3 regions of the Bacillus sp. FJAT-42376 genome follow, and region 2 is predicted to be linked to each of the others. Evidence: riboswitches for the same ligand, from Rfam matches in the RefSeq annotation. Region 2 holds a riboswitch; each other region holds the start of a gene.
The links. Region 2 has a riboswitch for cyclic di-GMP ahead of CEF21_RS15005 (anti-repressor SinI family protein). Riboswitches for the same ligand answer to the same signal wherever they lie in the genome.

Region 1 (10,585 bases), 1.1 Mb from region 2:
ATGGTAGTAGATTCCCTTGGTGCCGTAAACGCGCAGCGCTTCTTTATTGGTTGCCGTCCTGCCAGGCTTCATTTGTCCGTTCACCAAATTATATATTGGAGTATTTAATAAGATTTTCACCTTACCGTCCGGGATGTTAACCGGTTCTTGAGCAGCGATTGGATTTGAGTTTTCAATTCTTAGCGGCTTTAATACGGAAGATGCCATGTATCCTTTTTTGCCGTTTACTTCGACTTGATAAAATATGAAAAGGTTACTCACACTAGGATCTTCGTATTTAACAGAACTCTTAATCGTTACAACTGAATTTTCAGTGAAGGTTCCAATAACTTTAGATCCCACTCCAGTTGAAGGTGTATCTCTTAGCTTGGAAGCTGAATCATTCGTTAAAACCTGATCTCCCGCTTGCAAATTACTCATTGTCGGAGTATACCCATACGCCCACTGCATCGGCTGATCCCCTGGTTTCCAGTTGGAATTGTAATTTTCCAGAGGGAAAGGCGTTGTATCGGGCTGGACAGATCGGTACACTCTCTCCTGATAGGTCCCGCCGGGATTTTTTGTCGGGTCATTTGAGGCCGTGTTTCCGTTATAATTGCGTACTGCAAAATACCAGTGCTCTAGACTATCCATAGATTGATTGACAATTGTTGGACTTTTATCAAAACTGTACTTCTCTTTAAGGATTTTAACCCCTTGGTCTACATTGTACGCAGCATCGGTTTTTAAGCGTTCCCGGTCTATCTCTAAATGTTCTCCTGGGTTTAGCGTAATTTGCATCATCCCAATTCCTCCATCACGAGAAATGATGGGAGTACCATCCTGATTGCATTGCTTAAATCCTGCGCTTTCTGAGGCAGCTATTCCCTTTACAATTTCAGCAGGAACCCCGTATCGATTAGCAGTATCGGTTAACAATTTTTTCGCAGCCATCGCATCAAGGTTTACACATGACGTTGTTTCAGCACGCACTCCACCTGGTGCCAATAACAAAGAAGCGGCCAGTGCAGCTGTTGCTAATTTTTTCACTCCATTTACCCCCTAAAGTTTCTCCTACCATTCTATCATGTAATAATTACCAATAGTAGAAAAAGATAAAAAAGCAGAGGCTCTGTAATGAGCATCTGCTTTTAGAGAATTATAGTTTTAGTTTTGCTTTCAGCGCCTGTTTGCGCTCTTTCAGCTGTGCATTGATTTGAGAAAGGCTGTGGTAGCCGCCAGCGTGCAGAGCATTTCCGTCTGCTTTAATTTTAGAAGCACGTGCTTCGAGTCTGGACAGCATTTCAAAATGTTCAATCGCCGTTTTTACAGATCCCTTTGCAATAAGGCTGTCAATATCGTTCATGAGACGATACATGGATACCTCATATTTGGATGTTTCGCGCGCAATTTTTGCCTGGGTAATAAAGCGGTCATTGAACACTTTGCGGTTAGAAGCACCGTACATTTTTCCGATAACGCGTTCTGTTTTGCCGATATTATAAGACAAATCGTCATACAATTTATTTGTTTCAGCATCAAGGCGCTGTCCTTCAATTAGCTTGGAAGTGAATTCATTGGTTTGCTTCTCAAGTGCAAGGCCGTTTTTAACTGAATCAATCATCCAAGCAGAGCGGGTCATGTAATCTGTGAAACTGGCATCCTTGCTTTTTGCTTTTAACCTATTGTATTCCCCGATTAAAGAAGAATCCAAACCGCTAATTTTTGAAGATGAAGAGTATTTTGCCTGAAGATTGTTCCACAGGTCTTTAGCGGATTCTGCATAGTTTTCCGCTTCAGCAGCCATTACGCTTCCGAGCATAGAATGTCTTTTTGTGCTAACGTATGCATTGCTCCAGTACCTCTCACTCAGGGAGCTGATTGTCACACCCTTTGATGAAGATGCGTGGATAAACTGGTTGCTTCCAATGTAGATTCCCGCATGGGAAATGGTCGGCTTGTCCATCGTTCTGAAAAAGACGATATCGCCCACTTCTTTGCTGGATACCTTCTCCATGCTGCTGGAATTGTACATGCCATCTGCTGTACGAGGCATGGAAATTCCTGTTTTGTTGAACACATAGTTGATAAAGCCGGAACAGTCAAATCCTGCAGGAGTGGTTCCACCCCATTTATATGGTACGCCTATGTATTGTTTGCTTATATTTATGATATTAGTTTCGAATGAAGTAGATGCAGCTTTTGCATCGTTGGCTGGTAGATACGAACTGAATAATAGAGATGTTGCTAATCCAAGTGCAATAATCGGTTTCTTCATGTTCTTCCTCCTTTGGCACAAGATTAGTATACATGACGGAGGTTGGAAGTAGTATAACAGTTCTATTACATAATTCCGTAATGTTACATTAATATTACAATAAAGTGATATTATGATTAATTATGTCATTTTTCAGCAAGTTTTTTAACCGAAACCCATATAAATAGCTACTTTCAGAACCTAGTCTTAAGCTGGCTGTTACAAAAAGAGAAGGTCAAAAGACCTCCTCTTTTCCAAACCTATCTTATTGATTTTTCGAATTGTTTCAGGACTGTTTCAAATTGCGGCAAATCCGGGTATTTTCCTGGATACAACTGGTTTCCTGCTTTTTTTACCGCGGAAGATCTTTCTTTAAGCCGGTCGTATAATGCGAATTTCTCGTTGATTACAGATGGATCCGTCCCTTGAGCTTTTAGATTTTTGATTTCCTGCAGCAATCTGTAGCGGGAAATCTCATAGATCACTGTTTCCTTTGTGATTTTTGCGGGAACGAGGTATTTCTGTCCAAATAATCTTCTTACCTGATCAGAGTAGACCTTTCCAATCCCCGCTTCTTCTTTTTTGAGCTGCAGGGAAAGCTCATCATAAGCTTGTGCCGTTTCATCTGTCAGAGTGCCCTCGCTTATGAAGCTCTGAAGGTCACCCCTCTCTTTATTGAGAAGATCCCCTGTTTTGACCGCATCAATAAAACGGGCGGCCTGCAAACGGATTTGTTTAGCCCGGTTAATAGACGGAGCAGCCTTATCTTTATAGTAGGCGGGCAATCCGGAAGCGAGCTGTTCGGCTTTTTTCATTTCGTAATCGGATTGATCGTAAAGCTTCTTCATAGAAGAAGAAACATATACATAAGCCTGCGACTTGATGTTCTCGGTATAATATGGTTTTAACCGCAGACTCGATTGCAGATAGCTGTTTACTTGTGCCAGCTGCTGATCATATGCTGAACCGGCACGCTGCTGATAAAGCTTATACCCCTCTTTTGCTGCGTAAAGACCTACATCTTTATTTTCTTCCCATACTTTGCTGAAATTTTTCAGAGGAACACTCGTATCCCCTACAAAAGGCGAGATTTCAAGTGTGAAGGCCGGACGTTTATAAGAAAGCAGGAACCAATCCGTAAACCCTCCACCTGAAGGATTCGGGCCCGGATAAACGAGACGGTAGCCAGTCATCCGGCCCAGCTGCTTCGCATAATTCTCGTCTCTTGTATATCTGGCACCGGTTTGATAAAAGTTCCAAAAGAGAATTTGTCCGCTTGAATGATAGCTAAGCGACATGTCGGGATTGATCCCTTTTACAAACTGGAGAACCGCTTTTGTCTCAGCTGATGAAGCGGGGCTGTACCCTTTGAAATTCTCAGAAGCCGGTTTTCCGGGATTCAGTGTAATCGTTGACCATTTCGCATCATACTGGCGGTTGAGGTCAACTCCTTTGGCATTTGCCTTCCAGTGCTTAAAATCACTACGCCCTCCATTCATTTTCAAAACAGAGGACTGGCTCGATGCAGGGAGAGATTTCACTCCGTACTGCTGAAGGGATACACCATCGGGATTTACCATCGGCATAAACCAGATGGTCGTCTGATCCAGGATGGATTTGGCCGGAAGCCCATTGATAGACGTGTTTCCGTAATAAGCCTTCGCATACTGCTCCATCATTTTCATCGTAAGAGTGGTCGTCATCCACTCTCTTGCATGATGGGAACCGTTTACAAAAACGCTGGCAGGACCTTTCCCAACGGATACGGCATAGAGCTCCCGTCCGTATTCAGATTTCCCCACTGACTTATAGTGAATCAATTGAGGGTAGCTGGCAGCGAGCGCTTCCAGGTCCTTTTTCATGACGTCATACGAGTATACCTGATTGGCATTCACAGAAAACGAAGCGGCAGATGCTCTCTTTTCCATTACAGGGAAACTGGCAAACATAACAAATACAGCAATCATAAAAATTAATTTTTTCACACTCTCGTTCCTTTCAGGTTATTCTATCTCTCTAACAATCTATCATTAAAAGAAGTCAATTCCAGACTTGACTTCAATCGCCGTCCGATGTATTTAGGAAAAAAGAAAAAATCCGGGAACTCCTTCCCGGATTTAACTTTAGTTCTTAGTAAATTCCATTGTTCCTTTATTAAACTCTAAATAGAAGCCGTTTCCGATATCAAGCTTATTGCCGTCTATATTGTAAACGACATATTCCTCGCCGTCATAAATCTTCATTTCCGGAATAACGGAGCCGTATCGGAACATCATTGAATCTGCCTTTAAGTTGGCTATCCCAACCTTATACGTCACATCACTGTTCTTCATGATTGTATAGCCATTACCAACGTCGTACTTCTCATTATCATAGTTGTATACCCGGATTTCTTCGTCCGGCTTGATCATTCTGTGGAATGACCCATCCGGCTTTAGCATCTCTGCCTCTCCAAGAGTAAAAACCCGTCCAATATAAGTGGAAATTCTATGCGGTTCATTATAGAAGTAGTAGCCATTCCCAACATGGTAATAGCTTTTATACGTTCCATAAACCCGGTAGAATGCCCCTTTCGGAACTTCTTTAACGGGCACCATCGAATTCCCTTCCTTCTTGTACATGAGAAGAGACTGTCTTGAATAAACCCTTGCGACAGGGAAAGGAGAATCCTCTGTTGAGATATTTGGTATTTTGAGCTCTTTCGGATTATATACATGCTCAGCTGTCAGATCATTCGGATTAATTTTCCAGAGATTTGATCTTTTATTAAAATAAAGGTTCCCTTCCTGATCACCCGCTAAGTGAAACACATTGCCTTCGCTGTAACATGTAATTTCCAGGGTTTTTGTATCAACTTTAAAGAGCATGCCCTGGAATGTTCCATACAGATCTCCGGAAGGATGAATGACAAGACTTTCGTTTCTGTACATCCCTTCAATCTGGTTTGGAGTAATCGGATAGAGACTTGGCATCCCCTTTTCCGGATCGTACACAAGCAGTTTGTTATCCACGATTCCCCAAAGTCTTCCATCATTTGTCATTTTAAGCGCAGATATTTTGATGGCATATCCGCCAGGCAGCTCAATTTCTCTTTTCGCAAAAGACGAACTATTCGTATCAATGGCGTACAGCTTCGCGCTTTTTGGAGATAGATTCCCGCTTCCATCGTATGCACTTGTTCCAAGGTATAGCGTATTAGCTGCTTGATTAAACGTCATAGATGACGCGCTTTGATCATCAGGCAATGTTTCCTCATGAGCAACAGATTGACTGCCCCCATCATATACAAGGAACATTCCGGCTTTTTCTCCGCGCTTCGGAACAGTTCCGGCATATAACCGGTTCTTCCCTTCATCTGCAGCAAGTGCATTCGGCCGGTCCTGACCGCTTGCCCCAAGGTCCATAATTTTCTTCGGATTGGAACCGGCATTCCAGGCCTGCTGTGTATCATATTCATACACGAGTCCATTTGGATAAACCCCAAAGAACATTTTCTCTTTTAAGGAGGTCATATCTTCCACTTGCCCAAGTCCTTCGAACATTTGAGTTGTTTCAGTTCTCGGATTATAAATACCCAGTCGTCCGGAGATGAACCCCGAACTGTAAATGTTCCCATTCACGCCTTTGCCCACATTGTAAATTTCTACCGGCTGTGCAGGAAGCTTAAGGGAGGACGTGGAGGAACGGTTATCCAGCAGATTGTACTGGTAGAAACGGCCTGCATTACCTGCCAGACCAACAACCTGCGGCTGCCCGTTCACATTTAAAATATCCAGGGATACAGCACTGGAGGAAGCTACTGATCCATTCGTCTCCCGGCTGCTTCCATCTGCCGGATTAAATTCAAACAGCTTGCCTTTCGAGCTGTAGAAAACGGTCTGATTGTTCCATGCAGGAGACACCCCTCTGGAATCAGCCGGCAGAACATGCTCCAGCATATCCGTTTCCTGATTCAGGACAAGGAGCGCACTTTTGTTTTCCATTTTGGCATATACTTTTCCTCCGGATAAATCCAGATCATATACAGAAGCAGCGGATTTAAAATCCTCCGGAAGAATATCTGTTTTCTCATTCGTATTCAGATTCCATTTAATTAGAGCAGCCGGTGAGCCAAGACCGACATAGAGCGTATTCTGCTCTTCATCGTACTCTACACTTCTGGCATAACGCCGCCCATTCATAACGACACCCAGGCTGTCAAAGCCATCGTCATCACTGTATGTAAAGACCGTTCCGCCATAGGAAGTCACACCGAAAATACGGTTGTTTTTCGTATCGTAAGTTAAATCCCAAATGGTCGTATTCGATCCCCTAGGGGCAGAGGCTTTCCCTAAGTCTGATAGCTCCCTTGTTTCGGGATTGTACCGGTAGAGTTGCTCATTCGGTGTTGAACCAATCCATACTTGTCGGTTGGAATCCACTTCAATGGACCACGCTGCAGTCGCACCCTCCAATGTTTCCATATCCACTACTTGTTTGGATTGCAAATCAATGACCACGAGCTTTGCAGGTTCTCCCTGTAGAAGGGCATAGTAAAGCGGACGTCCGTACTGGTCCATCCCGGCTTCACCGCGGATCACATTGACATATTGAACTTGCGGACCAAGGTTTTTATACGGTCCTTCCGTGGCAGATGCGGGGAATGCGAGCAAAGAGATGAGGAGCAGGGCAGAAAAACACATTCGCATTAATTTCAAAATAATATCCTCCAAAACCTTTCTTTAATCCAATTTCCCTTTTCGAAAATCCGATTATTTCTCTAATATGTATATTCTACCAAACATTAGGAATTATGTCTTAGAAATAAGGGAAATTCTTCAGGGGAATGTATAACATAAAATGTATCAAAGGCTTGTAAAGATATACGTTTTTATTTATAAATTTTTTGTAAAAAATAAGAAATTCTAGTTGAACATCTTTAGCATTTAAGTCAGATTTCACCTTGTAAATTTTAGAAGATGCATGAAAACATATACCTGTTTTATAATCGTGACATAAGAATGATAAAATTTGTCACATATAAACATATTTGGTGATTATCCATAAAAAAACCCCTCACACTGATGTCAAGAACAGCATGAGGGGCTCCCGCTTTATGAAAATTTGAAAGGGGAAACAGTATTATTGAAAGGATCTAAATGCAAAAGACGTAGGCTGTTTATATCATCTGTTTTCTCTTCGTCTATGTATGCGGCTTACCAATCAAACATTCGATACTTTCGCCCTAATTGTATCATAATTTTTTCCTCAAATGTTAAATAATTTTTCTTTTTTTACATTATTGAAGGAAAAAATTTCTTTTGCTTTTAAAAGCTTCTTTATTATAATGCGCTCTCATATCCTGAGAAGACCATAACCCTATATTTAGAAGTGAAAAATTCACTTTTTGCTCAAACCCCCTATTCTCTAAAATCAGCTGCTCAAGCATCATAACATCGTCTTTTAGTCTCTTAAAAGAATCATACTCTCTCGATTTGTCCGAACGCGCAATATGGTGCTGTATGTAATCTCGCATGGTTTGACTGCTGATTTCCGAAAGATGATTCATACCGGTATGGTTAACACAGTATTGAATAAACAATGTTACAGCACTTTCAGTTTTTCTGCTTCTATATATATGATTCCCTGCGATAAGGGACTCAATTTCACTCCGAATCAAATGACTTCTATACTTCTTCGTATTTTTGTATGGTTCCTGCTGTTCTTTTTCACTGTTCACAATATGCAACCTCCATTATTCACCTTACCTGAGCCGCATAAGAATAAAACACACCATGTCAAATAGCCATGGTGTCATTGTTGCTTACCTACGGCGGCCTGACGATCCTAGCATAATATGCCTTAGACTCACGGCTTTGCGTCCCCGCTTTTCAGCGGGTTTGCCTTTATACTGGTATAATTGGCTATTTTTTCAACAGTGACTATTATACTACTAGATAAACAAATTATCTATTTAATTTTTTGATTCATTTACCAAATAAGGAGTCTTGCACCCATTTTTTTTAAAAAAGAGACTGACAATCACTTGTCAGTCCCCCGATAAGCCTTATTTTATTGAACTGCACTTAGGTCTATTATACGCCCTTCAACCGCTGGCTTAATGCCAGGATTTGCTTTTAAGTACTGGCTGAACGTTTCCCAGTCCGTGAAGCCTGGCTCGCTGACACGGCCTTCGTCGTATGCCTTTTTAAACATGGAGTAGCTGTCTCCGCCTGCTGCTGTAAATGCATTCGTTGCCACAGCATACATTTTTGCCGGATCCAAAGCCGTGTAGTTCGTTCCATCTTCTTTCACTTCTGCTTTTACCACCCGCTGTCCAGCCGGTTTAGAGCTGTCATACGTGAACTTCATTCCCGCCACATGAAGGAATGCCCCTGCTTCTTTCGGTGCCAGCTCCACACTGTGTTCAAGAGCAGCCTTGATTTCTTCACCCTTAAGGTTCATGATGGCAAGGGAATTTCCGAAAGGCATAACCGTCAGGATTTCACCCATTGTTACATCCCCCGCATCGATTGACTCACGGATTCCTCCTCCGTTTTGAACTGCGATCACCGTTTTAGGATTGATCGTTTTCGCTCTTGCAAGCATCCCATCCGCAATCAGATTTCCCAAATTTGTTTCTTTTGTGCGGACATCCGCACGGACACCATTCAGGACTGTGTCTGTTTTAGCGACCACTTCGTTTTTAATTTTATTAATGCCAGGTCTGTATTTTGAATCAAGGATTGATGCTGCTTCCTGATCTTCTTTAATAACATACTGATCCCCGGATTTTTGGTCAATATCGATCAGTTTGCCTGCTTGCTTGATTATTTTTCCGGCTGGATCAAATTCAACATCCAGAACACCAAGGTTTTTGCTGAGCTCTCCCGTTTGAACGATGACGGTAGGTTCAGCTCCCGTGTTATCCAGAACCGGTGCACTCAGTACCGTATGGGAGTGCCCGCCGACAATAATGTCAATGCCTTCGACTTCTTTAGCAAGCGTCACATCATTATCCCCGCCGCCATCCTGGTAACCGATGTGAGTGAGGGCAACGATCTTGTTAATCCCTTGAGCCTGGAGCTGTTTAACCGCTTCTTTTGCTTCCGCGATGTAGTTTTCAAAGGCAACGTCCTTACCAGGGCTTGAAATGGTTTCCGTTTCTGCGGTGGTAAGACCAAAAATACCCACTCTTTCTCCGTCCATGTTTTTCACGATGGCACTGTAGGAGTGGCCATCTTTCGGATCAGCCGTTACGTCAGAGCTTGTATAAGCTTTCATATTGGCATCCTTTGAAAAATCTACATTCGCGCTGACAAATGGGAATTTTGCTTTTTTAACGAAATCAGCGAGTGTGGCGGTTCCAAGATCAAACTCATGGTTCCCAAATGTCATGGCATCATAGTTAAGGAGATTCATCAGCTCAAGATCTGCCTGCCCTTTGTATTCGTTAAAATACAGAGTGCCAGAGAAGACGTCCCCAGCGCTGAGAAGAAGGGCGTTCTCCTTTTGAGCTCTTGTTTCTTTGATAGCTGTAGCCATTCTGGGAGCGCGGTCTAAATTTGCATGAGTGTCGTTCGTGTGCAGAACAGACAGCTCAAAGTTTGATGGGAATTGAGTCCGATATTGGATTTTCAACGACTCTTTTTCTTTCATTAACGCCGGCTCAAGTGATGCGTCTACTAAAGAATACAGATCCTTAAGCAGCTGATTGTCAGGATGAAGGTTAGTAAGAGCTGTCCGAAGGTCTTTCCCTTTTCCTTCTAGCATCGTGATAATGGCAAACATCGCATCTGCCTGTGTTTGATCTTTCCCTGCAAGAGCGGCTTTGGCTTTTTGGTGGTAATCATAGCGGGTCATTTCAGAAGAGAAGGACTCCGTCGTCAATTTAGCAGGCAAGACGAAACGAGTGTTTACAACGTTTCTGGATGTACTTCCATAAACTTTTGAAACCAGTTTTTCAAGCTGCATCGTTTGTTTTCTAAGCTGATCATAGGCTTTTCTTAACTCTGAAGGAGACATAACAAGAAAATCTGCTTTAATTTTGTTCCTTGCCGAATCCAGTTTTTCACCGTATTTAACCGCATCGATGAGGTATGCCGTACGCAGGCGCTGAATTTCAGAAAACTCAAGACGATCATTCATCAGCCTTTTAATGCGTGGACTGCTAATTTTAGCAACTTCTTTTTTGGCATCAGCAATGGTATTTTTGGCGTTGTTATATCTCGTTAGAAAACTAGGAGATAATAGCAAATCTCCTGCTTCATCCACCTTATATAGCGCGGAGAGAGAATTGGAATAGAACTCGGCGTTTTTAACGGCCTGCTCCGCTTTCGAGCTGGATGCAGCCTGCGCAGGGTTAACCGC
Region 2 (10,585 bases):
TCAAATCATTCGTTTTTTAACGATATACCTTCTTAATATACACATAAAACTATGCTTTTTTCCCAAAAAGTGAACAATACAGAGAGTTGGTGAGAAATAGATGAAAAGGTTTACAAGTTTCAATGTACCCATCCACTATGACAATAAATGGGAAGATGAAATGATGGACCGGATGGAAACGGACGGTCCGTGGGCTAACTGGGAGCTTTTTAAGCTGTCCTCTGAAATTCAGCTGCATACCGCCGTTCCAGAATTTGAAGGATTGCAGGCCCCCAAACACCTGCCTGATTTTCAGCCCCTTCCGCATCAGCTTGAGGTGGCAAAAACGGTTGTAGAAAAAATGAATGGCAAAGCCATTCTTGCAGACGAAGTCGGGCTTGGGAAAACGATCGAAGCGGGACTTATCCTCAAAGAATATATGATCCGCGGCCTTGTGAAAAAGGCTTTAATCCTTGTTCCCGCCTCTTTAGTTTCCCAGTGGGCCCGGGAGCTGAATCAGAAGTTTTACATCCCTGCTGTTGAGCAAAAGAAAAGTTATGTATGGGAACAATGTGATGTCGTTGTGTCATCCATTGATACGGCTAAACGAAATCCGCACCGGGATATCGTTTTGAATCAGCTTTATGATCTCGTTATTATTGATGAAGCTCATAAACTGAAAAACAGCAAAACGAAAAACTACGAGTTTGTGCTGAATTTAAAAAAGAAATATTGTCTCCTGCTTACCGCAACTCCGATCCAAAATCGAATTGAAGAAATTTTTAATCTTGTTTCTCTTTTAAAACCTGGTCATCTTGGCAACGAAGCCTACTTTACTGAAGTGTTTTCAGCCAAAAATCGCTCCGTCGAATACCATGAGCACCTAAGGGAACTGATCAATAAAGTCATGCTTCGAAACCGGCGCGGCGATACAGGCATTGATTGGCCGAAACGAATTGTTGAAACGGTTCCCATTGAATTTTCTGAAACAGAACAACATCTATACGATCAAATAACTGCAGTAAAGACCTCTCTTCCCGGAGGAGTGAACACTTTCTCCATCATGACCCTCCAGAGAGAGGCATGCAGCAGCCGGGAATCCGTCTACATGACGCTGAAAAAAATGCTGGACCGTCCAGAGGAAGACGGTTCTCCTATACCGGTTCCTGTTATTCACCAGCTTTTGAAAGCAGTAGATGAAGTAACCCAAAACAGCAAGGCTGAAAAAGTGCTGGAGATTATCCAGAAAATCAATGATAAAGTCATTATCTTCACTGAGTATCGGGCCACCCAAATGTACCTGCAATGGTATTTAAAGCAGCACGGAATTTCTTCAGTGCCTTTTCGTGGCGGATTCAAGCGCGGAAAAAAGGATTGGATGAAGGATTTGTTTAAAGGAAACATTCAAGTTCTGATTGCCACAGAGGCCGGGGGGGAAGGAATTAACCTTCAATTCTGCAATCAGATCATTAATTACGATCTGCCATGGAATCCAATGAGGCTCGAACAGCGTATTGGACGGATTCATCGCCTTGGCCAGGAACGGGATGTTCATATTTATAATCTGTCAACAAGAAATACCGTTGAAGAACATATTCTTAAGCTTTTGTATGAGAAAATCAATCTCTTTGAAAAAGTCATCGGACAGCTCGATGAGATTTTGACACGTTTGGAAATTACAAATTTCGAAGAGCACCTTCAGGACATCCTGTTCCATTCCTCAACAGAAGGCGAAATGAAAATCAAAATGGAAAACCTTACTTCCATCCTCGATTTCGGGCAGCAGGAAACGGAAGAAAAAAAAGTGTCAGGTGACATCCTTTAAGGAGGAAAATGATGAACCAGCAGGAAATTCATACACTGCTTGAACGCTTCTTTCGGGCGAACCAGTGCGATATATCCAAAAAAACACCTGGCGCTTTAGCCATCCAGCTGACAGTCGATCTGGACAAAGAACTGATGAACCGCCCTTTTTACTGGCATTACCTTGAAAAAACCGGGGGCGAGCCGAATCCAATGAGTCTTACGCTGCTCACAGATAAGGACGAAGTCTCAGAAGAGCAGAAAACAGAATTCATCCACTTTGGATCGCCGAGGCTCCATCAAATATTTGGCTCAGCGCGTAAGCTGGGAGCATTTGCGCGTATGTATGAGGATTCATTTATGGAGGGAACACAGCAGCCGCTCCATCCATGGCTTGGAATGAATATGACGGTTTCCTATCAGTGCGATATGAAAAAAGACTTTATCTACTCTATCGGTCTCCATTTAATAAGCGGAACGATGGTCGAGAATTTTCAGGAAAGATTGAATCAGCTTCAGCTTACTCCTAAAATACCGGACTTCCGCTTTACCCTCTCGCCGTTAATTCTGCCCAAAAGCGGAATGACGAGAATCAGGCAGTACATCGAGAGAAAAATAGCAGAGGATTCTCATGAGTGGGCAGAAGAATCGAGGCAGAGATGGAACGCCGATTTAATGCTCCTCCATCATTTCTATGAAGATATGGAGGAAAAACCGGAAGTTTATGAACTCGAAAAAGGCGCATTGAAGGACCTTTATGAACCGAACATCCATATTTCTGTTAATAACGGGGGTATTTTTTACCTGAATCCGCAAACGATTTTTTAATTATATCGGCAGAAAAATCAAAAATTTTAATATATTTTTCCAATTCGACATGATTCAGCACCATTTTTTCTTTTTCCAATCTATAATCATGGTACAAAGGTTCCTTCCGCTGATCGTGACTTTAGTATGACGTCCGCGGAAAGGATGCCGATTCTGTCAGATAAAGGCAAACCTGTTGAAAGGCAGGGACGCAAAATCACGGGTCTTAGGTTGCCGGCCAGGCAATGATGATCGCCGGATTGCCTGAAATACATACGTATTTTAGGAGGAAAAAGGATGGAGAAGGTACTCGTAAAAGAAGAATTGGATGTAGAATGGAAAGAATTGATCCTCGCTGCACTGGACATGGGAATCAGCAAAGAAGATATCCGCTATTTCCTTCAAAATAAGCAGGCAGAAAGAGAGAAATAACCAAATTTTGTCGAAAAAATTTTGTCGATTTTGTTCGATTTATCGAAATGATCCCTTCGTTATATGCTATAATATCGATGGGAAGGTGATGTTATGATTGGGGAACGCATACGCAAATATCGCAAAGAAAAAAATCTATCTCTATCTGAACTAGCAGACCGGGCAGGCGTAGCTAAATCATACCTAAGTTCGATTGAACGAAATCTGCAATCCAATCCATCTGTACAATTTTTGGAAAAGGTTTCATCCGTGCTTGGCATCTCTGTTAATACCCTGTTAAACGGCAACACAGAAGATGCTTATGCAAATCAGCTGGATCAGGACTGGGCATCACTTGTAAAAGAAGCTATGCAATCAGGCGTAACGAAAGATCAATTTAGAGAATTTCTGGAATTTAATAAATGGCGGATGCATCAGCCAAAAAAATAAAACGGCCGGACAGATGTCCAGACCGTTTTATTTTTTATGAAGCTGTTTTTTTATGATTCTCCTCGATTTTTAAAATCGCCTGCCAAATGGTGGAGATAGAATAAATAATCAGTAATATGCCAGGTATGATAGCAAACAGCGCACGGCCCTCTTTTGTTTGGGCATAGCTGCTGATGTAGCCTGCATAAGGAATCGTCACACCTGTGTATTCAGCTACCACATTCGAAGAGAGTACAGGGGCTGAATCCTCCGACTCGTTATGATCCCCCTTCGTCCGATACACTGCCTGTCCCCGGCTTACGGTTTTTTCCGTAATTCTGTGAGTTGCGAGGTCATATTCATTCATCCAGAATGTGATGACATCATCCTTTTTAAACCTGTTCATATCTCCTCCGGTCTTTACTGCTATAACTGAACCGGTCTGGATCCCCGGTTCCATTGATCCGGAAAGAACGGTTTTAAATTGATAACCAAAAACTTGAGGCTCGCCGCCGGAAGCCTTTGAAGAGAAAACCGCGATGGCAAGACTGATCAGAATAAAAAACAGCAGCAAGGTGAACGCTCTGCTTACAATCTTCAATTTCTCTCCTCCTTTTCTTCTGAAATCGGAGGATTCGTTTGCAGAACTTCGGATTCATTCTTTTCATCAGAGTTCGCGGCAGGCAAATCGTTCTCAGGTTTTGGTTTCTCTTCGAGGTCAGGCTTGTCCGCATTCTCTTTGTTCGTTTCTTTAGAAGGAACTTTTGAATCGGGTTTCTTTTTTTCTTCCTTTTTTGGAGGCGGACATTCAGCTACCGTAACTTTTTCACTCTCTGTCCGGACCGTTTCATTCATTCCCTGAAAGCCAGGGCGCTGATCGGCTTCTGCATAATACACTCCAGCCTTATCCGTTCGAATAGAAAGATGTCCTGTCTCATTCTCCCCAATGATTGAAAGGGAGCCCTCTTCTGCAAGCTCGCCATCTTTAAAAATTCGATAGCCTGTAGAACCAATCATTCCGAATCCTGAATTTCTGATTGAAAACGTAAGATTTACGGGACTGCAGTTTGTCTTCGGCTCTGTTTCACCTGCTTTTTCAAAGCTGAGTTTGCTTCCATCCCACCAGGAACCTAATTGAATTCCTATTTCCTGCTCGGCTTTCGCATGAAAATAGGCTTGAACGGGCGTCACGGATAAAGTCAATATTAGCAAAACCGCACAAACAAACACCGCAGTCTGAAGCAGCTTATTTGCCTTTTTCATTTTCTTTCTGCTCATCAATCTTCATCCCCCGTTCGATATGTATGAATTCCCAAGATGCAAAAACCGATAAAGTGAGGCAGGGAGCAGCACAGCCACTTACCTGCTGTACTGCTCCCTCTCTATACACTATCGGAACCGATTGAAATTATAGCTCCTGTCCCTCACCCTGGCGTCCATCAAATGTCCATTTCAGCTGCAGAGAATCTCCCTGGAATTGGTTTTGATCTTCACCATTGTCAACAAACTCAAATTGTACGAACAAATCATCGGTTGTACCGGCTTTCAGTCCTTTTTTCTTTTCAAAAAGCGGGGTAAACACATTGCTAGCTACAGCATTTGGATCCATATCCTTCAGCTCTTCAAGCGTTGTACTGTAAATAACGTCATTCAGCTTGTCCGCATTATAAAGGAAATTCACTTTAATATGGCTGCCGAGATCCTCTGTATTTGCAGGCTCGCCCTCTTTATTCGCTACCGTATATTCGGTTGTTAAAAGAACTTTTTTAATATCAACCGTTCCATCATTTTTCAGTTTAAAGGTTCGTGTCATCCAATCTCCGGGCTTCATGTCCTTCACATTCACAACCTCAGTAGGAACCGCATTCAAATCAAGCGTTCCCGCCGCAAAAGAGCTCGCCGCTTCTGCTTTGTCATTGAAATAGGCATAAGTTCCCCCGCCGACCAGTGATAATCCGAGCGCTGCAGATGCAATACCCAACCCTAATTTTGTCTTGATCCCCATTTTACATTCCTCCTGATTTTTTCTGCGTGTATGTGAACTCTTTTCCTGTAAAGAAGCTCAACCATTACTATCGAAATCTTCTGATAAATAAACGTGCATGGAGGAAAAAATTCTACAGATGTAAGATTATGTAGAGTCTGTCATAAAATTCTTTCTTACCGCTACTTTAGTTTAGCAGTCGCCTAATTTCGGCAAAAGGTTCTTTGTACCAGAAAATTCACTCATCCATTCGTATGATTTTTCTGAAAAATAACCTTGCCTTATTTTCGAAAACTCTTACTTTTCAGGCATTTAGCCAACTGCGGCTTTTTTCTCTGCATCTATTTATCCGGTAAAATAGCCTATAGTAAGCTCTATGCCAATACAAACAAAAAAACCAGGATACAGGACCTGGTTTTTTAAGCATACAACGAGATGAAAGATTTTTGACGGTGCTGATTTTCATTGTATTTCCCTTTTAATGGGGTAACCTTCGTCTGGGCATTTTCAAAAAGAACCCTTTGGAAGGATAAATCATTCGAACAAACCGGGCAGACCCATGCTCCGCCATTGTAACTGCTATAAGAAGATTTTGCACAGCGCGGACATACTTTTTTGAACATCATCATCTCTCCTAATTGGTTACATGGAAAATCCAAGTTGAATGCAGAATCATGACAAATGTATAAAGAAGACAGGCTGCGCAGGTCGCACCCTTTAAGATTTTCGTTGTTTTCAGCGGAATTAGAAACACCATACAAAGCAGAAGAATCGAAAACATCAGCTTCACTCCGATAAAAGCCACTGGAGTCCACTCGTACAGGTTTTTCATAAGAGGGTTTGCTTCCTTTATAAAACCAAGTTCAAGACCGGCTAATGTAACAAATAAATCGATTGTATTAACAATCGCCAGGTAAATGAATGCGGTTTTCATGAAGCAGCTCCTTTGGCATACAGGCCATTATTTATGCTATGTATGGAATTCAGGAAACTATACCCTCTTAGGCTCCTCCAGCCTCGAAATGACCCGCCAAATGGTTATTATGGAGTATCCAATCAAAAGCAATCCGGGAATAATGAACAAGAGCGCGTTTCCTTCTTTTGACTTAGCATATTCAATAAAATAACCGATATACGGGATGGTGAAACCTGTATACTGGGCTGTCACATTTTGAGCAAGCACCGGTTCAGAATCAGGAGTCTTATTATTGTCTCCTTTTGTCGTATAAATAACAGCCTGACCGCTCGCCTTTTTTGCTACAATCCGATGAGTTGCGAGATCTTTTTCATCCATTTTAAAAGTGATGACATCCCCTGGCTGGAAACGATTCATATCGCCGCCTGTTTTGACAGCAATGATCGAGCCGGTTTGAATTCCGGGTTCCATTGAACCGGATAAGACGGTTTTCAGCTGATAGCCGAAAAACTCCGGTTGACCGCCGGATGCTTTTGAGGAGAGGACGAGGAGGATCATGACAAGCAAGAGAACAAACAGCAGTGCGGATAATGTTTGACTGATTAGTTTTCCCGCCAGTTTCATTTATTAACTCCCCCTTCGCTGCCTATCGTTTCCTCACTCAAACGACCTGATTCGTCTGTTGCAGGATTATCGCTTGAGGATGTTTCTTCTATAGCCTTGTTCTCCTCCTCGGTGCCTTCTATTGGAGATTCTACTTCTTCCTTGTCTCCCTCCATCTCCTCTTTAATAGAATCCTTTTCATGATTCTCCTCCTGCTTTTCTTTTTCATCTTTAGGCGGAGGACATTCAGCTATTGAAACGGACTGGCTGTTTGTTCTGGTTATCTCTGAGTCATTGCCGCCATAGCCTGGACGCTGATCAGCCTCGGCCATATAAGTCCCTGGAGAATCGGTTATAACAGATAAAATTGCCGTCTTTTCAGCCTGGATTATTCCTAATGTGCCTTCTGTAAATACTTCTCCATTTTTATAGATTCGATATGTGGTCGTACCAATCATCGTAAAACCCTTGTTTATTACAGGAAAGTTTAATCTTATTGGTTCACAGCCTGTAAGTTCATCTGCAGCAGGAAGTTCCTCAAAACTCAAATTACTCTTATCCCACCAGGTTCCGGCTTCAATATAAATGCCTTGTTCCTTTTGGTCGTTATAATATGCTCCAGTAGGAGAGGCTGCATAATTTAAAATCAATAAAAAAGAATAAATTAATGCGAATAACTTAAATAAGGAATGACTTTCATACATATTGTTCCGAATTGCCTCCAGCCCCCGTTCTTTTATGGGTAGAGTCATGTAAAAAGAAGGCAGGAAGTTCCTGCCTTCCCATCAGCCTTAAAGCTCTTCCCCTTTTCCCTGACGTGCCTCAAAATTCCATTTCAGCTGGAGAGAGTCACCTTGAAATTCATTTTGATCCTGCTCATTATCAATAAATTCAAATTGGACAAATAAATCATCTGTGGTTCCGGCTTTAAGGCCTTTTCTCTCGAATAAAGGGGTGAAAACATTTTTATCAAGTACATTAGGATCCATATCTTTTAATTCTTTAAGCGTAGTACTGTAAATTACATCATTCAGCTTATCTGCATTGTATAAAAAGTTTACTTGAATATGATCGCCGAAGTCCGAATTATTCCCTGCAGCACCTTCATTAACGGTATAGTCTGTTGTTAAAAGCACTTTTTTAATATCCAGAGAACCGCTGTTTTCCAATTTAAAAGCTCTAGTCATATAGTCACCAGGTTTGATATTCTTCACATCAATAATCGTTGTCGGATTTACATTCAAATCCAAAGTTCCCGCTGCAAATGAAGAAGCAGCGTCTGCTTTGTCATTAAAATACGCATATGTACCGCCTCCGACTAATGAAAGACCAAGTGCTGCAGATGCCAGTCCTAAACCTAATTTCTTCTTGATACCCATTGTAAAAGCCCCCTAGACCAAATTTATATTGAACTTCTCATGTTAAGGAGAAGGATCAATCTGTTTTTATCTGTTTTTCAGTCTGCCTGAACAATAGCCTGTAAGATAGAAAAAGGAGAACTATGCCTGGCAGGTTAAGCAGAATAAGCAAACTTATATTTGATTGGATGCTGGCAAATAGATACCCTGCTGAAGGAATAGTTAAATTGGTATAACTGCCTACGATGTTTTTCCTTTCGACTGTCTCACGATCGGGTGCATCGTTGGCATCTCCTTTAGTTTTATATTTATTTTCATTCAGAACTTCATAAATCCGATGGGTGACCAATATTTTTTCTTTCGTTTTAAATGTTATAATATCCCCTTTTTCATAAACATCTGCATTATTCCTCTTCTTGATTAAAATCATAGATCCCGTTTTGAAAACCGGTTCCATGGAACCCGATAATACATTCTTTAATTGAAAAGGAAGGAATTGGTGGGTATTTCCAAGAAGTAATAGATAAAACAGAATGCCTATTAATAAAGTAAACCTCAAAGCATATTTCTGAACGATTTTCAGCATTACGCCACCACACGCTTTGTTCTTAATAAAGAATTATTTGTTTTAATTATATCTTATGGCCTATTTAAAAGAAAAATCTCGAAAAATGCTGTTTTTTTCATTTTAACGAACGTTTTCGTTCGTTTTCTCGGTTTTTCTTCTTTTTACTAACTATCTTGTAATTTTATTAAGAACGAACTGTTTTATATAATGAACGAAAGGAGTTCATTTAGTAACAAGAAGGAGTCTATTAATGGAAGAAGTCGGGAAGAGGATTCGGGAAATCAGAAGACAAAAAGGGTATTCACTCAGCGAATTAGCTGAGCTGGCAGGAGTTTCAAAGTCTTATTTAAGCTATATAGAGCGAAATGTGCAAAAGAATCCAAGTCTGCAGTTTCTATCCAAAATATCAGAAACCCTGAATATTGAAGTAAATGAACTGCTCGGTGAGCAACAGGAATTAACAAGCCAGCTCGATGATGAATGGAAAATGCTAATTGAAAAAGCGATAAAAGATGGAATGAGCAAAGAAGAATTCGAAACATTCAGAGACTATATCAAATTTATTAAGTGGAAAGAAACCCAGGAGGGCCGAGAAGATGAAAACTGAACAGATTTCAAAAGAAGAGTGGATTGCACTGCTAATGGAAGCTAGAAATCTTGGATTAACTCCTGATGAAGTGAGACATTTCCTTTTTAGCGGAGGAGCAGGACCTGCACGCTAATCCTGCATAAAGCACAATGGGGACATTGGTAAAAGTTTTAGCTGTTTTAATTCCGGTTCTATACGTTTGCGGTATTTGGTTTCAATCAAGTCATTCTACCAACCAAATCCTCGTATTTCTGGCATCTTTAAGTCATCATCCTGCAGGAAGCGGAGAAGAAATAATATTTTCCAGACAGATGGGAACATTGTTGGAAATTCTGCATTTAATTGAATTTGGCCTATTGTTCTTTTTAATGGTTCATTGCATGCATTTGTTTGGTCTTTCCCGACAGAGAGCTTTTCCTCTTGCTCTAATTGCAGCATGCAGCTTTAGTATAATAGAAGAATGGCATCAGTTATTCGTCGCAGGGCGCTCATCTTCCTGGATCGATTTGGCAAAGGACTGGATTGGAGTATTTGTGGTATGGGCTTTTATGCTGAACAAAGAAAGGGATAGAAGAAGGAAAAAGAAATATGAATGGAAAACCAGGCTTGGCAGAAGAGTATGAACAAATACCCGCTTACCCGCACCTGGGCGGATAAGCGGGTATTTGTTGTTTTTTAATGTATTGCTTCCATCTGATTTTCTAAAAGCTGGCTAAATTTGCTGGATTTCTGAATGGATAATTCTTGGAAACCACCTGATTGGATCATACAGCCTTCATCTAAAACAATTACATGATCGGCATTTTTAATTGTAGAAAGCCTATGTGCAATTACAATGATTGTCATTTTACCTTTTAACCGATCTATTGCCTCCTGAATCTTTCTCTCGTTTTCACTATCGAGGGCGCTGGTAGCCTCATCCAATATTAGAATAGAAGGTTTTTTTAGAATAGCTCTTGCAAGCACCAATCTTTGCCGCTCTCCCCCGGAAAGCCTGACACCGCGATCTCCTATATGAGTCTCAATGCCTTCAGGGAGGCTCCGGACAAAATCTGCCGCACAGGAAAACTCCAGGGCTTGCCATATATCTGCATCTGAACAGGCAGGATTTATCAATTGCAGATTTTCACGTATGCTC
Region 3 (10,585 bases), 440 kb from region 2:
TTGGAAAATCTGTTCACTCTCCTGCGGATTTTTCTCAAAGATTAGCATACCGAGCGCTTCCCTGTATTGAAAATCTTCGGGGAATTCAGCAGCAGCTTCTCTCAGAAACCCTTCATAATCCAATTCAGTCTTCTCCCTGATGGCACTGGAAAGCAATTCGCTGGATAGGTACTCCTTATAAGTAGATAGAAGCTGCTGGTAGGTAATGGGATGTTCCGCAGACAAGTCTCTTTTTTGCTGGGTAATTTGATTGGCCAGCCGGTCTTGAAGGACATTCGTAATCGTTGCAGCATAATGAACCGCTTCTCTATCCGGATGGTTCAGTCCTTTTTTAATAATTTTCTCCTGGCTGATGGTTTTTTCATTGGACATATTTAAAAGCAGGCTTTTCATCATCCACCCGTTTCCAGAGGAATAACCGCTTGCGGAAAGCAATTGGCGGTCCTGGTTAAGCGTCTCTCTTAAATTTTCAAAATTATAGACCTTGTTCTGAATATAGCTCGAGTATTCATCCATGAATGACCCATCCTGATTCTTCACAAAGAGGCGCAGCAAAATAAAGCCGAATATAAAACCAATGAACGGGAGAAGCAGAGAAAGCATGACCCAGAGCATAAGCAGACCATGCTGATCCTTCTCCACTTTTCCGGCAAAATAAAAACGGGCAGCAGCAAAAGATACGGCACACCCGATAACAGATCCGGCACCTAATAAGATCATCATGTAATAGAAGCCACCTCTTTCCGTATAGCATTCTGGAGTCTTTCCCTGACTGCCGGCTCATTGGCCGGATCAACTCCCGGCAAAAGAACATAGAGAATTCCTGCCTCCTCATCCCATCCGGCTGAATCCAGTTCCCTTAGCTGCTTTTTCATCAGGAGATCGATTTCACTGATCATCAGACGGTCTGTTTTTAATTCAAAAATAACAAAAGGCTGACCGATTTTTTCCGCGCGTTCAAGTTCTGCATTAAACCGTTTAAAAAAGGAAGCGAGCTGATAAATACCGGTTCCCGGATATCGCTGATGCTCATTTTTTTCCCTTTCATATGTATAGGCAAAACTTAACCGGCTTCCCATCCATTTCAGGCACCAGTCGAGCCATTGAATATGCTGGGAAGTACAGGCATTGAGATCAATTCCATCAAGTGCGAGAATATATCTCATTTCCCCGTAAACAAACACAGGGCCTGCCGCAGCCGGAGACGCTTCATCGTCCTCCCTTGATCTGAACATTACATGCTCTTGCCCTTTTATTACTTTGCCTATTAAAGATGGGACCTCATCAAGCCAATAATCTGACTTGAGCCTGCCCTCTTGATTTGTGTTAATTTTTGAGCGGATTGAATCTCCTTGACTGGATATCAGGTACAAACAAAGCTGCCTGCTCGTAAACCTTTGGTTAACGATACGGACCATTTCATTAAAGATCGTATCTGAATCAGTAGAATTAAGTGCCGTAATCATCTCGTACATGTCCGCATATTGATCCTCTGACTCTAAAAATCGCTTTCTATACGTCTCGTTTATATTTAATGCTTCATCCAGAGTCTCTTCTAAAATCTTTTTTTCCTCAAGAATTTCCTCATACCCATTTGTTATATCAAAATAACGTTCTTGTTGAGAGTTTCGTGATAGCCCCGTGAAAAGGAGCAGAAAGAAGAATAGCGAAATGACCAGCATATTGGATAAATCTGTGAGATAAAGATAGAGATCGCCTCCATTGCCGATTTCAAATGCAATGGAAGAAAAAACGGCGGAACAAAAAGGAACAATCCCAAAATAAATACCATATCTTAGTGAAATAAGGACGATAGCTGCAGACCATAAGACCTCGCTCAACATCGGAATATTTTCTGAAAAAAAGTGAAGAAAAAAGAGATTGGCAAAAGATAATCCGAATGACTCAGCCAATTTTAATATAATATTGGATTGTTTGTAGATCATATGAATCACTGCTTTCACAAAAAAATTAGTTGAGTTCAGAAAAATAGGCTGATATGATTAGGACAAAAGGTGATGGGCAAACTTGCTGAAAAGCAAGGACGCAAAGGCATGGGTCGTCGATTTCCAATCGGAAATACCGATCGCCAGCCTGCGAAGCTACCATCCCTCGTTAAAAAACGGAGGGATTACAAATGAATAATGTAATCAGATTTTTTGTATTGGCTTTTTTTGCTGTATCCAGTTTTATTTCTTTATCTCCCGCTGCCTCTGCCCTTACGACAGCTACATCTCCCGCTGCTTCTGTCCAAAACGCTGCAAATTCCACAGGAGTTTTAAAAAACGTGAAAACCTACAAAATTTTCTACGATGCTCCTACCCCATCGATTATCAAAAAGATGCAGGCCTATGACCTCGTCATAATAGAGCCCCTTCTTTACACCAAAACCCAAATTGAAACGATTAAGAAACAAGGTACAAAAGTTTTCGGCTATATCAACTCAATGGAAGCCGATAACTGGAACACTGCATTCATGCAGAAGCTTACACCGGAAGATTTTTATCAGCAATCCACTCAAAAATACTATATTCAGCAATGGGATTCCTATCTGATGAATATGAGTTCTCCTCATTTCAGACAATTGCTCTTATCAGAAATTGGAGCTCAGGTTGCCGCTAAAAATATGGACGGGGTCTTTTTTGACACAGTTGGAAACATAGATGATTATTTCAGTGATCAGCCAGCTGAGCTTGCGAAACAGCGGTCAGGCCTGGAACAGCTTTTAAAAAGTGTTAAAACGATGTATCCATCCCTCGGAATCATCCAAAACTGGGGAATTGATACTCTGAAAACAACAAGCGCAAACTATGTTGATGCAATCATGTGGGAAAACTTCAGTCATAATGTTGTGTCTAAAGATGAGTGGTCAAAAAATCAAATAGATCAATTAAAAGCGCTTCAGCAAGAGAAAGGAATCACGGTTCTTACTGTTTCTTTTGAGCAGCACTCTAAAAGTGCATGGTTTTCTGAGCAGCAGGGATTCCTCCATTACAAAGCAGTTAAAGACTTTAACAGATGGTAATTACTATAGCGGGCAAAGAATTCAGGTAAGATTCGACAATTAGTAGTTCTCCATCCTCTTTTATGGAAAAGGACTTACATTATTTGTAGCACAGCAAAGGAAAGCTCGCAACTTTCAGATGTACCAATAAAAAAACCAGACGAATGCCGATGTGCCAGTCTGGTTTTTTTAAAGGAAAAATCTCTCCCCCTGTATCATCTTACCTACTCCAAATCACTTAGTCTATTCTATATAACAGGAATTCATGTCAAAAGTAGGCTTTATTTTACGATAGGTTATACACTCTTTACTCCTATTGGGTTCTATTAACCTGATCACTGGAGCCAGCGGACACACTTGCCTGCAGGCTTTCATCATCCGGTTTAACAGAGCTTCTTCCTGAATAATGACTGTTTTACTCAGGGCTTTCAGCTTCGCCGTGAAGCACCTCCCTTTCCCCTTCTGCCCATTTGTTTGCGAGAGCTCATAGAAAAAAGACTGCGGTAAAATCCGCAGTCTCTCTTTTATATCTTCACAGGCCTTTTCCAGAATCCGACGATAAGGGCCGTGATAATCGATCCTATCAATATCGCTAAAATATATAAGAATGGATTCCCGTCTACTACCGGGATTACAAATGCTCCGCCGTGAGGTGCCGGCAGTTTGATATTGAAGAGCATAGATAGGGCGCCTGCTGTCGCTGCACCAATGACGGATGCTGGAATGACCCTTCCCGGATCCGCGGCAGCAAATGGAATTGCCCCTTCTGTTATAAAGGTTGCCCCCATAATGTAAGCCGTTTTCCCCGCTTCTCTTTCTTGTTTCGTAAACTTGTATTTAAAGAAGGTTGTAGCCAGTGCCATTCCGAGTGGCGGTACCATTCCCCCTGCCATTATGGCAGCATGAGGAGCGAAGTTTCCTGCATCAATCATGGCAAGACCGAATGTATAAGCTGCTTTGTTCAGCGGTCCTCCCATATCGACGGCCATCATTCCTCCAAGAATTAAGCCCAGCAGTACAAGGTTCCCTGTGCCCATTCCCATGAGCCAGCCGTTCAGCAAATCCATTAATGCTTTTGCTGGCGGGATAACAATGACCAGCATGATGACTCCTGTAAACAGGATACCGAATAAAGGATAAAGCAATACCGGTTTGATGCCTTCAAGGGATTGCGGCAAACGGCTGAACGCCTTTTTCAGGAAAAGAACAATATAGCCTGCCAGGAAACCGGCAATCAAACCTCCAAGGAAGCCAGCATCCCCTGTTGATGCCAGCAGGCCGCCGACTGCACCGGGTGCAAAGCCCGGCCTGTCTGCAATACTCATCGCAATAAAGCCTGCCAGAATGGGAATCATCAGTTTAAAAGCAGTTCCGCCGCCGATGGTATTTAATACATAAGCAATTTGATTGTAGCTCGGATCATTGGGGTCTGCAGATTTAATCCCGAACATAAAGGAAATAGCGATGAGGATACCGCCCCCGACCACAAACGGAAGCATATTTGATACACCATTCATTAAATGCTTATAAAATCCTGTTCTCTGCCCTTTTTCCTTTCGGCCATCTCCGCTTTCTCCCTGGCTCCCCTGGCTGTTTTTATAAATAGGACCATCCTGTTTCAAGGCTTTTTCTATTAATTCACCCGGCTTTCTTATTGCTTGTGCAACAGGTACTTCAATGACTGTTTTTCCTGCGAATCTTCCCATCTCGACTTGTTTATCCGCAGCAACAATAATCGCGGAAGCCCTTTCAATTTCGTCCTCTGTTAACCGGCTTTTCACCCCGCTTGAACCATTGGTCTCTACTTTGATGTGAATCCCCATCTCCTTGGCTTTTGCTTTCAGTGAATCTGCTGCCATGTAGGTATGGGCGATTCCGGTCGGACAGGCCGTTACCGCCAGAACAAGCTGGCCAGACGATTCTGAAGCGGACGGCTCCTCTTTTCCGGCCATTTCATCTTCCTTTGAATTGATCGCTTCCAGTATCTCGCTCTCAGACTCGGCGTTCTCCAGTTTTTTCCGGAAATCAGGATCCATAAGAAAGCTTGATAAAGAAGACAAGGTTTCCAAGTGTGTCTGATCCGCCCCTTCTCCGGCAGCAATCATGAAGAACAAATGACTCGGCTGTCCATCGAGCGACTCATAATCAATTCCCGCCTTTGAACGGCCAAATGCAATGGCCGGCTTCTTGACTGCTTTGGTTTTCGCATGCGGAATCGCAATTCCTTCGCCAATTCCAGTCGTGCTTTGAGCTTCACGTGCCAGAATCGCTTCTTTATATAATTGACGGTCTGATAACTTTCCGGCGTGATCCAGCTGATTGACGAGTTCGTCAATCGCTTTTTCCTTGGAATCAGCTGTTAATTGCAGCCGGATCGTTTCTTTTGTCAGCAAATCCGTAATCCTCATTTTTATATCCCCCTCATCCAATTTTCTCTATTTTAACTTCCTTATATAATTTTTCAGCCTCTTCTTTTGTACAGAGATCATGTGAGAATGCTGTAGCGCTTCCTGCCGCGGTTCCCCGCTGAAATGCTTCCTCAACCGTGTCTTGTTGTGCCAGCGATGCGAGAAAGCCTGCGACAACGGAATCACCTGCGCCTACTGAATTTTTTAACACTCCTTGGGGAACCGATGCCTTTAGTACGCAGTCTTCATTAACCAAGACGGCTCCTTCTCCGGCCATTGAAACAATTACATTCTGAACGCCAAGACTGATAAGCTTTTTACCGTAGTAAGCGGCTTCATTTACATTCGATACGGTCGTATGGAACAGTTCACCCAGTTCGTGATGATTTGGTTTGATTAAAAGAGGTGAGTGACGGAAAGTTTCTTCAAGCGCCGGCCCTGTCGCATCTATGACTGTCTCCACCCCTGCTTTTCGGCATATTTCCGCAGCCGTGCTGTAAAATGTCAATGGAATGGAGGAAGGAATACTTCCAGCCAGGACCAGTAAATCCCCTTTTTGCAAACGTGTTATTTTAGAAATGAGCTGTTCCTGCTGCTCTAATGTAATTTTCGGACCTGCTGCGTTCACTTCGGTTTCTACACCGGTCTTAAGCTTTACATTAATTCTTGTATGGTCTGCAGCTTCTGTAAAATCTGCCGTAATCGCTTCTGATTCAAGGAAATTTTTTATAAAATCGCCTGTAAATCCTCCTGAAAAACCAAGTGCTGTGCTCTCTGTTCCAAGACGTTTCAGGACTCTTGAAACATTAATGCCCTTTCCGCCCGGGAAAAGCTTCGTTTCCTTCGAACGATTCAGACTGCCTAAATGAAATTCTTCAAGCTGAATTAAATAATCAATGGAAGGATTCAATGTACATGTATAAATCATGGTGTGCTCACAACCTTTATCTCAGTTTTTTCGGTGTATTCAGCAAGTAAATAGTCATCCAGCTTCTCTGTAATGATGATGGCTTCGTGAAGCTCCGCAATTTTTGCAAATGTAATCTCATCGAACTTGCTGCTGTCTGCGAGGATATAGGCCTTTTGAGAACAGCGGATGGCACTGGTTTTTACTGCTGCTTCTTCAGGATCGGGTGTCGTATAGCCTGAATCGGCATGGATTCCATTTACACCCATGAAACATTTATCAAAGCGGTATTCAGTTAAGCTTGATATAGCACGGGCCCCAATAAGCGCTTTTGTCGTTTGTTTCATATATCCGCCTATTAAGTAAGTAGGGATATGGTGGCTGGCCAGCGATTCCAAGTGCGTTAAACCATTCGTCACGACCATAATATTTTTCCCCGCTAAGTAAGGAATCATCTGTAAAGTAGTGGTTCCGGCATCAAGAAAAATACGATCTCCGTCTTTCACCATTTCAGCTGCGTATTGACCGATTTTTTGTTTACTCTCCAGATTGATATCCGATTTTTGCTCAATATCCGGCTCTGTCCCTTTTTGATGCAGAACCTCTGCTCCGCCATGGACTCTTTTCAGCTTCTTTTCTTTATGAAGCTGGCTTAGATCTCTTCTTATTGTTGAATCAGAAGATTGAGTTGCATCCACAAGCTCCTGAATATTCACAATCTCTTTCTCTTCGATCAGTGCAAGGATCCTGCTGTGGCGTTCCGACGTTATCATGCAAGCACCTCCAGTCAGTTTAATAGGGCGTTTTCCTTATGACCACATTGTAACGAAAGCCCTTTCAAAAATCAATCAATTTCAATCAAAAACAATCATTTTATCCCTTTTTATATTCATTTACAGTCAAAAACATTCATTTCCTTCTTAAATGATTTTTACGCTTGGCTGTTGTTTTCCGCTGGAGGCTGCTCCCCTATTGTTTTACCTTCCATTCCAGTCAGCCTAAATGATGGAATCCCAATAAAAAAGACGAAACACCCGGAATGCTCAGCACATCGTTCCGGGTGTTTCGTCTTTAAACAATTTCCTATAAAACAGATTCTTTTTCTCTTAATCTTCCATAGTGGATAAATCACCTGCAGGCAAATCCAGCTCCCAAGCCTTCAGCACCCTTCGCATGATTTTCCCGCTTCTTGTTTTAGGAAGCTTATCTTTGAATTCTATCTCTCTTGGTGCGGCATGGGCAGCAAGCCCTTTCTTCACAAAGGTACGTATTTCTTCACTTAATTCATCCGAAGGCTCATAGCCATCTCTCAGTGCAATGAATGCTTTTATGATTTCTCCGCGGACCGGATCCGGTTTGCCGATCACACCAGCTTCTGCAATCGCCGGATGTTCGACAAGCTTGCTTTCTACTTCAAAAGGTCCGACACGCTCACCTGAAGTCATGATCACATCATCGATCCTGCCTTGAAACCAGAAATACCCGTCTTCATCCATATAAGCGGAATCCCCCGATACGTACCAGCCGCCGGGCATAAAATACGATTCATACTTCTCCTGATTGTTCCAGATGGCATACATCATGGACGGCCAGCCTTTTTTTATGGCCAGATTCCCCATTTGATAAGGAGGAAGCTCGTTCCCCTGATCATCTACAATGGCGGCCTTTACTCCAGGCACCGGTTTTCCCATCGAACCCGGTTTAATTTCAAGACTTGGGTAATTGCAGATGGTCTGGGATCCGGTTTCTGTCATCCACCATGTATCATGGATCCTTTGGCTGAAGACTTTTGTTCCCCACCGGATTACTTCCGGATTAAGAGGTTCACCCACGCTCAAGATATGTCTTAGACTGCTGAGATCATACTCTTTGATAATTTCATCTCCCGCTCCCATGAGCATTCTAAAAGCTGTAGGGGCGCTGTACCACACCGTTACACCTAAATCTTCAATGGTCTTATACCACGCTTCAGGGTTAAATCTCCCCCCGACGATGACATTAGAAGCTCCATGGAGCCAAGGTCCAAAGATGCCATATACCGTACCTGTAACCCATCCCGGATCAGCCGTACACCAGTAAACATCCTCTTCTTTCAAATCGAGTACCCATTCAGCTGTCTGATACTGCTGAATCATTGCCCTTTGTACATGGAGAACCCCTTTCGGCTTTCCGGTGGATCCTGAGGTATAATGCAGCAGCATTCCATCCTCCGCCTCAAGCCATTCCACGTTAAAGTTTTTTCCGGCTTTTTCCATTTCTTTATGGAAGTTAATATGTTTACTTGTTTCGTCCTGATCTCCGACTAAAATAATGTGTTTTAATTCCGGCAGTTCATCATGCGGAACCCGGTCAAGCAATTCCGGAGTGGTTACAATGACTTTCGCTCCGCTGTCATAAAGACGGTCTTTTACGGCTCCCTCCATGAATGCTTCGAACAGGGGCCCTACAATGGCGCCCGCTTTAACCGCTCCTAAAATAATAAAATAGAGCTCCGGTGTTCTTGGCATGAAGACAAACACACGGTCTCCCTTTTCTACATCGGCAGCCTGGCGCAGAACATTTGCCGCCTGATTGGATAAATCCTTCATTTCTTTAAACGTATATTTTTCGTTTCGTGAAGGGTCTCGATAATAAAGCGCAACTTTATTTTTCCGATGGGTTTCTGCATGACGGTCAATCGCTTCATATGCTGCATTTAATTTTCCCGTTTGATGCCAGGAGAAATTTTTCTCTGCATCGTTCCAGTTAAAGTTCTGATAGGCTTCATCGTAGTCTTTTAGATTATAGTTCCCCTTCGACGCTGGCAGCGCTTCCAATTTCATCCCTGAATCCCCCTCAATTCTTGATTCAACTAATATTATAGTATACCCATCTAATTTTCTCAATTTTTAAACTACAGGAATATGAAAACGCTTTAATGTTTGTAGTATAATAGAAGGAAATGCCGATCAGGTAAGCTTTAGGCAAAGGAATACAAGGCGGGTGACCGAATGGAACATAACAAAACCTATAACGCAATGGAAATAAAAACTCCCAATGGCTCTATCATTATTGAAGGGCCCATATCTTCCGGAAAACTTGCAAGCTATGAATTTCATAAGGATTTAATTGCGTTCAGACCTCCCGAACAGCAGCATAAGGCGCTAATCGGAATTGCAGAACTGCCTGAAGGAAGAATCCTGGTTGCCAGGGACAAGCACACTATTGTCGGATATGTTACCTATTTATATCCTGACCCTCTGGAAAGATGGTCTGAAGGAAACATGGAGAACCTCATTGAACTTGGCGCCATAGAAGTCATACCCGATTTTAGAGGGTACTCTGTCGGGAAAAACCTTCTTCGCGTATCGATGATGGATGATCAAATGGAAGATTACATCGTGATTACAACCGAATACTACTGGCATTGGGATTTAAAAGGAACGTGCTTGAACGTTTGGGAATATCGTAAAGTGATGGAGAAAATGATGAATGCGGGAGGCCTCGAATGGTACGCAACAGACGAGCCTGAAATAAGCTCTCATCCTGCGAATTGCCTAATGGCAAGAATCGGGAATCGAATCGGCCCCGATTCGATTCAGGCATTCGATAAGCTCCGTTTCAAAAATCGTTTTATGTATTGATGAAATCCATTCGTATCTTCTGATTTTCCAGAATGGACAGTGAAGGGTGTAAAGGGGATGGGATTAGCATGATTGTCGATCAAATCATGACGAGGCATGTATTTACGCTTGATCCGCAAGATACATTGGCGCGGGCAATTGAGGTAATGAAAGAAAACCGGATTCGGCATATACCGATTGTGAATAAAGAAGGTTCAGTGGCTGGTATTGTTTCGGACCGGGATGTTAAAGATGCCAGTCCTTCTGTATTTCAGATTGCAGAAAAAATGGACGAGCTGAATCAGCCTCTGGAAAACATCATGAAAACAGATGTCATAACCGGTCATCCTCTCGATTTTGTCGAAGAGATTTCTTCCATCTTTTTCGAGCGGAAAATTGGCTGTATGCCGATTTTAAAAGCGGGAAAACTGGCGGGCATAATTACAGAGACGGATCTCCTGCATTCTTATGTCCAGCTGACTGGTGCCAATCAGCCGGGCTCACAAATTGAAGTGAAGGTTCCAAACCGGGCGGGAATGCTTTCAGAAGTGTCAGGAGTCTTTCAGCAGCGCAATATTAATATTGCAAGTGTGCTCGTCTATCCAGACAGGGACCAACACTACAAAGTTCTCGTTTTCCGGGTACAGACAATGAATCCGACAGG

Region 1: it holds a riboswitch for cyclic di-GMP, as region 2 does, so the genes downstream of both, CEF21_RS20635 (hypothetical protein) here and CEF21_RS15005 (anti-repressor SinI family protein) in region 2, are expected to answer to the same signal.
Region 3: it holds a riboswitch for cyclic di-GMP, as region 2 does, so the genes downstream of both, CEF21_RS17130 (glycoside hydrolase family 191 protein) here and CEF21_RS15005 (anti-repressor SinI family protein) in region 2, are expected to answer to the same signal.

The regions. Positions count from the first base shown of each region.
Region 1 covers NZ_CP033906.1:4,107,883-4,118,467, forward strand. Annotated here, with positions in the region: gene CEF21_RS20615 (transglycosylase SLT domain-containing protein) at 1-1,029, opposite strand, end outside; gene CEF21_RS21755 (NlpC/P60 family protein) at 1,139-2,257, opposite strand; gene CEF21_RS20625 (M14 family zinc carboxypeptidase) at 2,497-4,221, opposite strand; gene CEF21_RS20630 (ligand-binding sensor domain-containing protein) at 4,360-6,933, opposite strand; gene CEF21_RS20635 (hypothetical protein) at 7,515-7,955, opposite strand; cyclic di-GMP riboswitch class I at 8,045-8,130, opposite strand; gene CEF21_RS20640 (5'-nucleotidase C-terminal domain-containing protein) at 8,288-10,585, opposite strand, start outside.
Region 2 covers NZ_CP033906.1:2,981,701-2,992,285, forward strand. Annotated here, with positions in the region: gene CEF21_RS14995 (DEAD/DEAH box helicase) at 101-1,804, shown strand; gene CEF21_RS15000 (YqhG family protein) at 1,816-2,610, shown strand; cyclic di-GMP riboswitch class I at 2,766-2,857, shown strand; gene CEF21_RS15005 (anti-repressor SinI family protein) at 2,887-3,021, shown strand; gene CEF21_RS15010 (helix-turn-helix domain-containing protein) at 3,115-3,450, shown strand; gene sipW (signal peptidase I SipW) at 3,485-4,030, opposite strand; gene CEF21_RS15020 (hypothetical protein) at 4,027-4,707, opposite strand; gene CEF21_RS15025 (CalY family protein) at 4,838-5,434, opposite strand; gene CEF21_RS15030 (hypothetical protein) at 5,833-6,036, opposite strand; gene CEF21_RS15035 (DUF5658 family protein) at 6,048-6,347, opposite strand; gene sipW (signal peptidase I SipW) at 6,405-6,953, opposite strand; gene CEF21_RS15045 (hypothetical protein) at 6,950-7,636, opposite strand; gene CEF21_RS15050 (CalY family protein) at 7,724-8,311, opposite strand; gene CEF21_RS15055 (signal peptidase I) at 8,367-8,876, opposite strand; gene CEF21_RS15060 (XRE family transcriptional regulator) at 9,109-9,465, shown strand; gene CEF21_RS15065 (anti-repressor SinI family protein) at 9,455-9,580, shown strand; gene CEF21_RS15070 (VanZ family protein) at 9,597-10,070, shown strand; gene CEF21_RS15075 (ABC transporter ATP-binding protein) at 10,123-10,585, opposite strand, start outside.
Region 3 covers NZ_CP033906.1:3,422,466-3,433,050, forward strand. Annotated here, with positions in the region: gene CEF21_RS17120 (hypothetical protein) at 1-723, opposite strand, end outside; gene CEF21_RS17125 (nucleotidyl cyclase domain-containing protein) at 720-1,946, opposite strand; cyclic di-GMP riboswitch class I at 2,012-2,102, shown strand; gene CEF21_RS17130 (glycoside hydrolase family 191 protein) at 2,138-3,025, shown strand; gene CEF21_RS17135 (PTS fructose transporter subunit IIABC) at 3,529-5,412, opposite strand; gene pfkB (1-phosphofructokinase) at 5,426-6,340, opposite strand; gene CEF21_RS17145 (DeoR/GlpR family DNA-binding transcription regulator) at 6,337-7,092, opposite strand; gene acsA (acetate--CoA ligase) at 7,426-9,141, opposite strand; gene CEF21_RS17155 (GNAT family N-acetyltransferase) at 9,310-9,942, shown strand; gene CEF21_RS17160 (acetoin utilization AcuB family protein) at 10,011-10,585, shown strand, end outside.